One region of the Akkermansia sp. AE01SA01 genome, then DNA from elsewhere that is predicted to be linked to it. Evidence: riboswitches for the same ligand, from Rfam matches in the RefSeq annotation. Region 1 holds a riboswitch; the other holds the start of a gene.

Evidence for each region. Region 1 has a riboswitch for cobalamin ahead of V3C19_RS04650 (TonB-dependent receptor). Riboswitches for the same ligand answer to the same signal wherever they lie in the genome.
Region 2: another riboswitch for cobalamin. It lies ahead of V3C19_RS12465 (ribonucleoside triphosphate reductase); the one in region 1 lies ahead of V3C19_RS04650 (TonB-dependent receptor).

The regions. Positions count from the first base shown of each region.
Region 1 covers NZ_CP143890.1:1,139,000-1,143,424, forward strand. The annotation lists gene V3C19_RS04640 (cobyric acid synthase) at 1-1,474, opposite strand, end outside; gene V3C19_RS04645 (hypothetical protein) at 1,471-2,031, opposite strand; cobalamin riboswitch at 2,547-2,683, shown strand; gene V3C19_RS04650 (TonB-dependent receptor) at 2,720-4,425, shown strand, end outside.
Region 2 covers NZ_CP143890.1:3,066,587-3,071,011, forward strand. The annotation lists gene V3C19_RS12460 (glycoside hydrolase family 88 protein) at 1-1,731, opposite strand, end outside; cobalamin riboswitch at 2,164-2,348, shown strand; gene V3C19_RS12465 (ribonucleoside triphosphate reductase) at 2,498-4,425, shown strand, end outside.

The DNA of each region.
Region 1 (4,425 bases):
AGGCGGCGCGGACGTCCGGCCAGAACCGGCGCTTGGCCGTGAAGTATTCCCCGGCTTCCATGTGCCCTACCGCCTTTCCCATCACGATGACCTGGGAACCCGTGTTGGAGTGGGGTTTGAGCAGGATGGGGTTCATCCGGGCGTCCGGGTCTATCCGGCAGGCCTGGGCCTGGATCATCTGGGCGCGGCCCATTTCCTCTCCCAGCGCGGTCACGCCGGAGTTGAGGGCCATGTTCTGCGCCTTGAAGGGGGCCACGCTGAAGCCGTCCTGATGGAAGATGCGGCAGAGGGCCGCCGTCAGCACGCTTTTGCCCGCATCGGAACAGGTGCCCTGAATCATCAGCGCCGGCTTGGGGGGCCTGCGCAGGATGGCGGGAGCATGTTTGTCCAGTTCCACGCGAAGCGCCCGTTCCAGAAGTTCGTGTTCTTCCGGAGTCCGGACTCCGGCGCGGAACCAGCCGCCCGTTTCCAGGCCCGGATAATTGGAGCAGTCCCTGACGGCAATGCCGTGTTTTTTCAGCAGCAGGGGAGCCAGGCCGGAAGGAGCGCCGGAAAGGCGGAAGAGAAGGAAGTTGGCGCAGGAAGGCAGAACGGCAGCTCCCGGCAGCGCGGACAATCTGCGGAACAGGTCTTCCCGGCGCGCCCGGTTCAGAGTGCGTTCCTGTTCCGCCCAGGAAGAGGGCTGTTTCAGGATGGCCCGCACCGCCGCCGCTGCGAAGACATTCACATTCCACGCGGGAAGATTTTTCCGCAGCCGTTCCGCCAGAAGGGCGCAGCTTACGGCAAAACCGCAGCGGACGCCCGCCATGCCGTAGAATTTGGTCAGGGAGCGCAGAATAACGAGGTTGGGAAGGGTTGCCGCGTCAGGAAGGAGGGATTCTTTCCCTCCTGTATAGTCAATGAATGATTCGTCCAGAATCCAGACGGTTCCGGGGTTTTCTTTTATTGTCTGAAACAGCTCCTTTTTATCCAGCAGGCCGCCGGACGGATTGCAGGGATTGGCCAGGAAGACGGCAGTTTCCTGTTCTTCCCCTTCATGATTTGTTCCGGCGCGTTCCGCCAGAGCGGCCAGAGAGGGAGTAAAAGACGTTTTCTCTCCGGAAGGAACGGAGTCAATTTCCACTCCGTGGCACAGGCAGGCCAGCCTGTATTCGGAAAAGGCAGGTTCCGGAATGACGGCACGTTTCAGGTTCAGGGCGCGGGGAAGGGCATGAATCAGCTCGTTGGCCCCGTTTCCGAAGACGAAGCATTCCGGAAGCAGACCGTAGTGCAAGGCGGCTTTTTCTCTCAGTTCCTGCATGTCCGGAGAAGGGTAGGGCGTGACGCCGTTCATGGCGCGCCACAGGGCTGACGTGATGAATTCCGGGGGGCCTTCCGGTCTCAGGTTGACGCTGAAGTCCAGAATGTCGCGTTCGGGGCGCCGGGCATCCGCCGCCAGGGATTTCAGGTTTCCTCCGTGTGAAAAGTCGTTCATGCCGTTGTTGTTAAAGCTGTATGGCCTGCGTGTGGAACCAGCAGGGCCGCCGCCTGCTGCGGGGAAAGACGGGTGGTGTCTATCTCCAGGTCGTAAAAGAGACCTTCATGAATGGACGTGTGCTGCCGCAGGGCGTGGAAGACATCCGCTTTCCGGTCCGTGCGGGCATGTTCCCGGCGGACCAGTTCTTCCACGTCGCAGGCGACTTTCACAAGGAGCAGTTTCGCTCCCCCGCATTGGCTCCGGAGTTCCTCCGTCCAGTCCGGAGATTCTCCGATCACATGGTCCACCAGAACGAAGGGCGCGTGCAGGGAGGCCCGGAATACGGTTTCATGAAAAGACCGGACGAGTTCCGGTCCTGTCTTGCGGACGGCGTGGATCAGATGCATGCCGCCCATTCCGTTGGCATCCAAGAAATCATCCACGGAAAGGAGGACGGAGCCGGCAGGAAGCAGGGACAGCAGTGCCTTGCACAGGCTGGTTTTGCCGGAACTGGAAGCCCCGTTGAAGATAAAGATGCGCCCGGGATGTTGAAAAGGGGACGGAGGGCGGATCATGGGCACATCATGTTCCGGCGGGGAATGCAATGACAAGACAAAAATGGCGGTGCGGTTCCGGAGGCTTTCTGGGTTTGCCGGGTAAAAAGGGAATGGGAAATTGTCCGTTTGTCCATGCGCGGAACAGAGAGAAATGCTCCTCCGTGTTCCGGAAGGGATTGAGCAGCGGGACTGGAGATTTCCATTCCGGGCAGAGATGGGGCGGAAAAAATGATGGAAGATGTGGCCGCCCAAAAGATGCTCCTGTTTTTTCATCAGTGGAACGTAAAAGTTTTTTAGCCGCTGGAATTCCTTTTCTTTATGTTTGATTTGGAAAATAAGTTATTTATAATCAATTATTAATTTTTGTCTTCCGATCTTCCCTGGAAGAAACGTCTTACGGAGGAGGCAGGCTGGCCAGAAGAGGCAAGATTCCGGGAAAATCCATCCAGTGACGAAATGTTCAAAGAAAATTTTTTTTGTCTTGTCATGGTGGGGGCTTTGGTATTTCATCCATCCCATGAGCCCTTATGGGAAGGGCTACAGACCTCAGGGACGCCCGTAGCCGGGCAGGAAATAGATGGGGAATACCGGTGCAAATCCGGAGCGGTACCGCCACTGTAAGCAGGATATCCTGCAAGCCAGAAAACCAGCCTCAGGGGGTTGTCCAAACTGTCCGGCGAGTTATCGGACGTAAGGCACTATAACCATGCTTTATACGAAGAAAGCCCTTCAGATGGGCGCTATTGCCGTTGGCCTCGCCGCGTTTGCGGGCCAGTCCTCTCTTGCAGAATCCGTCAACAAGGAAGACGCCAAGCCCGTCGCCAGGACGGAAACCATGCAGGTCATGCCTGAACTGACCATGGCGTCCCACTTCGTGGGCGTGCCGTACAACCGTTCCGGCGTTTCCGTTTCCGTGATCAATCCGGAAGAATTCCAGAAAGAAGGAATTGAAACTCTGACGGGAGCTCTTTCCCAGACGCCCGGCGTGTTCACGCTGGACGGCGGCGGCACCTGGCAGCGCGGTTCCGTGAGCAACACCGTCATCCGCGGAATGAACAAGGATACCTACACCCTGACGATGGTTGACGGCATGCGCATCAGCGATGTCAACATGTCCGGCAACAAGCTGCTGGGCATCACCAATCTCTTTACGGTGGGCAATGTGGAAGTGGTGAAGGGCGCCCAGGGCGCCGTGTTCGGTTCCGGAGCCATTGGCGGCGTAGTTGCCATGGATACGCCGGAAGGGGAAGGCGACCCGGTGACGAGAATTTTTGCGGAGGCCGGTTCCTTTGGAACGTTCAACAGCTACGTGACGTCTTCCGGCAAGATCAAGAAATTGTCCTACTTTGTGGGCGTGGGTTTTGAAACCACGGAAAACGATCCCACGATTTATGATTCCATTTATGACAACAGGACGGGCATGAACGATTTCCGCCAGTGGCAGGAAGCTTTGCGCCTGGGTTATGACGTCAACGACAAGGTGAAGCTCAGCTTTACCTACCGACGCCTGGACTCCTATTTTGAATATCCCACTCCGTATGTGGATTACAATCAGTGGCCCGCCGTGCCGGACTCCCACCTGTACAATACGGAAGACAAAAACCGCAGCAACCTGATCACCGGCCGCGTGGATGCGGAACTCAGCAAGTTGTGGTCCACCAGCTTCATGGTGGGACATTACAACATGAATTATTCCACCCACACGCCGGAATACGACTTCCAGCCCAACGTGATGCGGAACCGCCGTTTCCAGACGGAATGGCGCAATGCACTCACCTGGAACAAGCAGTGGACGACGATCGCCGGGATGGCTTGGGACCGATCCGCCTACACGAGCGAAAACAATTACGTGTCCAAGGACGAATGGCAAAGCACGCTGGCGTTTTTCGCGGAACAGATGTGGGCCCCCACGGACAATTTTGACGCCAGCGTGGCATTGCGTCTGGAGCATGATTCCGTGTGGAACAACCATTTCACCTGGCGCTATTCCAATTCCTGGAAGGTGACGGGCAAGGATTCCCCCACCCGCATTTTCGGTTCCGTGGGTTCCGGCTTCCGGGCTCCCACGTATTTTGAGCAGTATGCCGCCAATTACGGCTACGTAGGCAATCCCGATCTGGACATTTCCAAGTCCCTGGGCGGCGACCTGGGCGTGGAACAGCGCCTGGCGGACAACCATTACGCTTCCGTGACGGGGTTCTGGACCCGCATCAATGATGAAATCGGCACTAGGTCCGTAGGTACCTGGCCGGATTCCTACACCACGTACGCGAATTATTCCCATGCCACCTCCTACGGTGTGGAAGTCGCCTTCAAGGGACAGTTCAAGGACGCCTGGAACAGCGGCTACTACGCCAACTATACATTCACGATGCCCAAGCGCGATTCCATCGGCAGTTACGAAACCCGCCA
Region 2 (4,425 bases), 1.2 Mb from region 1:
CATTCCTCCTCCCACGTTCCACGGCGCGTAACTTACTTCAAAAGCGGTCTGAACAGGTCCGTTGTACAGGGTCCGTACCCTGGCCCAGTTGCCGGAAACATGGGCTTTCCCGTCTCTGAATACGGCAATGCCGCCGCATCCGCGTCCGGGCCCCACATTGTACATGTCCAGTCCGTTGCCGTGGTCACGGTGATAATCTCCCTTCTTGTAAAATTCATTAATTACAGGCACCCCTGCCTTCTTGCTCCATACGTCCGTTCCGCTGGAAACAAGCCCCTCCCCCTCCGGCGCAGGCCTGGAAACTGCCGGACCGTAAATACGGTGGGCCGTACGGTCGTTTTCCCACGCAAAATCGTCCAGCCGCTCCGGCACATGACGACTGAAGCACACCCCTTCCACAGGAGCGGCATCCAGGGAGGAATTCTCCAGAATCCAGAAATCGCGGGACGCTCCCGCGCGGAAATTGCTCTGGAACAGCAGGGTGTCCATCCTGCCGTCTCCGTCGGTATCCGCCAGCTGGTGAACGATCACGCAGCCGTTGCGCACATCAAACACGCGCAGCCGGGAAGAATCCCGCCCTTTTCCGGGATTCCACGGAACGGACACCGTTTCCCGGGGTCGGAAAACATTTAAGGGATTGGTGACGGAAACGGTTTTCCGACGCGGATGATCTTGACGAATCACCCATTTGCGCAGTTCGCAGCCGGCCAGCAGATAGGCTCCGGAACCGTACACTTCCGTATCATTCCCGGAATAATGACCCGGCTTGTCCGCGATCGGCTGCACCCAGCCCAGCGCTCCCTCCGCATTCACGGCGCCGCAGGCCGCCTGCCATGCCTTCCGGATAACGGGCAAATATTCCTTTTCATCCAGATAACCCTGGTTCACGCCCCACATCATCCCGTACATGATAAAAAGGGTGCCGCTCATTTCCTTCAAGGGCGGTTCGGCGGGGTCCATCAGGCTGGCGTGCCAGGAGCCGTCGGGAGACTGGCATTTCTTCAATGCCGCCGCCATGCGCTTGAGCAGGTCCACGTAAAAGTGACGTGTGGGCCAGTCCTGCGGCATGTCCTGCAGAATCATCGGCAGTCCGGCAATTACCCAGCCGTTTCCGCGGCTCCAGAACATCTTTTTCCCGTTGGCCGCCGGAATGGTGAAGTAGCGGGAATCCCGGTAAAACAGGCCTTCCTTCTTATCGAACAAATAATCGTATGCGGCCTTGTATTCCCGGTCCATGAACTCCAGATACCGGCGGTCCCCGGTATAGGCCGCCAGCTTCGCGAATACGGGGGGCGCCATGAACAGGGCGTCCGACCAGCACCAGCGGTCCTGGCATCCGGGCGTCTGGAATTCAAGGGAAGCGGAAGAGGGCCGGGCCATCACCTTGTCCAGAACGGCCCGGATCTTTTCGGCGGCGGCGGGGTTTTCATCCTCCATGGCCATTTCCATCCAGGCATGGCCGATCGCATGGTCATCCGCATGGTAAGGCCGTTTCAGAATGCCCCATTGGCTGCCTTCCCCGACCGTCCTCACGGTTTGAAGCTTCATGCTCTGCGGATTGGCCAGGGCATACTGCATCAGGCCGGAATAAAATGCCCCATAGGTCCAATGCAAATGGGAACGCTTGACAGGATGGGCTATCTGCCAGGCTGCTACAAGTTCAAGATTTTCCTTGATGGTTTTTTCCTTCCAGTCCGCAGGAGCGCCGGAAGCAACTCTGAATACGGACAAAAAGAACAGAAACAGAACCAGTATGCTTTGTTGCAGCCTGTTGAATGAGAAAGAAAATCCTTGCATACTCATATATACAAACAAACCAGTTTTAAAATTTCTTCCTTAATCATTTTTCGGAATTATATGAAATAATCCCGCAGAATCGTTTTACCCCTTTAATGATAGCGTTTGAATGATAAACGCAGAAGTTTGATGGCGCCGTCCAATCAGTTGATATGCATAACCCGGACGGATCAGGCAAGACAAAAGTAAAACAAAGAACCCGTAATTTTTGATCCATTTTCTCATGCCGTCCTCAGGGAAGCCCTTCCGGGCACATATGGTGTCATGACGAAGGCGGATGCTGTATTTTCAATCATCCGCTTCCAATATTATACAATATGTTGTATAATAAAAAATATTTAATACATTATTTGCACATTTTCCTTGCAGCCCCATATGTTCTATGGTTCATTGCATTTCAGCGCAGGTAACGGAAGACGGTGAAAATCCGTCGCGGACGCGCCGCTGTAACCGGTAGACGATGGACCGGACACTGATTGCCAGTTAATCGGGAAGTCTCCATCACATGTCGCACCGGGAGCCAGAAGACGACCTGATGCTGCCGTATCTCCCATCCCGCGGACAGGATGAACATACGCACAGGTTTCCTCGTGTACCGCTTTCCAGACGGGCTGCACGCGGCTTCCCCTGCTTATGATTTTCCAGGCTTGTGCCAGGCTCGCGGATGAGCGGTCATCATCCTTTCAAGCGAGACATCACCATGGCGACAAGCATCATCAAACGTTCCGGAAAGAAGGAACCATATCAGGGCTACAAGATCGAGGAAGCCATTAAAAAGGCGTTCCACAGTTCCGGCACTGTTTACAACCGCGCCATTTATGAAGAGGTGGAGGCCAAGCTGGGCCACCAGGACAACGCAACCGTGGAGGAAATCCAGGACCTGATTGAACGGGCTCTGTTCCGCTGCGGATATTTTGAAACCGCCAAGGCTTTCATCACCTACCGCTTCCTGCACAAGATGCAGCGCGAACAGATTGCCGGCCTGTATTCCGGCAATACGTATGTGGACTGCAAGCTGACGGTGGAGGAATACATCGGCCAGAGCGACTGGCGCATCGCCGCCAACTCCAACACCACATATTCCAATGCCGGGCTGATCAACAACACCGCTGGCAAGGTGATCGCCAACTATTGGCTGGACCAAGTCTATTCCGCACGGGAAGGCACCGCCCATCGGGAAGGGGACTACCACATTCACGACCTGGACTGCCTGACGGGCTACTGCGCGGGCTGGAGCCTGCGCAACCTTCTGAATGAAGGGTTCAACGGCGTGCGCAGCCGCGTAAACAGCCGGCCTCCCCGCCACTTCCGGGAAGCCCTGGGCCAGATGGCCAATTTCCTGGGCATTCTGCAGAGCGAATGGGCCGGAGCCCAGGCGTTCAGCTCCTTTGATACTTTCCTGGCCCCTTACGTTTTCAAGGACCAGGCGGACTTCACCCGCATCAAGAAGGACATCCGCAGCTTCGTGTACAACCTGAATGTGCCTTCCCGCTGGGGGCAGTCCCCCTTCACCAACGTAACGATCGACTGGACTGTTCCGCGCGACCTTCAGGACCAGGCCCCTTTCAGTGGCGGAGAACACCTGTTTGAAGGAGTGGAAGACCCCGCCCTGCTCCTCCTGGCGAAGGAACGCGGGGTGAACAGTCTGACTGAATTGACCTACAAGCACTTCCAGAAGGAAATGAACCTGATCAACAAGGCCTTCTATGAAGTGCTCACGGAAGGCGACAGCACGGGGCAGCCCTTCACGTTCCCCATTCCCACGGTCAACATCACGGAAGACTTCGACTGGGAAGGGGAAAACGTCCCGCTCCTGTTTGAAAATGCTGCCAAGATAGGCTCCTCCTACTTCCAGAACTTCATCGGCAGCCAGTACACTGTCAATGAAAACGGGGAACGCGTGCCTGACGAACGGGCCTACAAGCCGGACGCCGTGCGTTCCATGTGCTGCCGCCTCCAGCTGGACCTGCGGGAACTGCTCAAGCGCGGCGGCGGCCTGTTCGGCTCCGCGGAAATGACCGGTTCCATCGGAGTGGTGACCATCAACCTGGCGCGCCTGGGCTACCTTTTCAAACAGAACCGGGAAGCTCTGTTCGCACGGCTGGGGGAACTGCTGGACCTGGCCAAATCCTGCCTGGAAAAAAAGCGTGCTTTCGTTCAGGAAATGTATGACCGCGGCCTGTACCCCTACACCAGGCGCTACCTGCCCACCTTCCGCAACCACTTTTCCACCATCGGCGTCAACGGCATGAACGAACTGCTGCGCAACTTCTCCAATGACACCATGGATATCACCACGGAAGAAGGCAGAAAGTTCGCGGAAGAAATCCTGGAGTTCATCCGCCTCCGCATGCAGGAATACCAGGAGGAAACGGGCAACCTCTACAACCTGGAAGCCACGCCCGCGGAAGGCACCACGCACCGCTTCGCCCGGGAGGACCAGAAACGCTACCCGGACATCATCCAGGCGGGCCCCGTGGGCCAGCGCTATTACACCAACAGTTCCCAGCTCCCCGTGGGCCATACGAGCGACTTGTTCCGGGCACTCCAGCTCCAGGACGAACTCCAGTGCTGCTACACCGGCGGAACCGTCTTTCACATGTACATGAATGAAGCCATCAGTTCTCC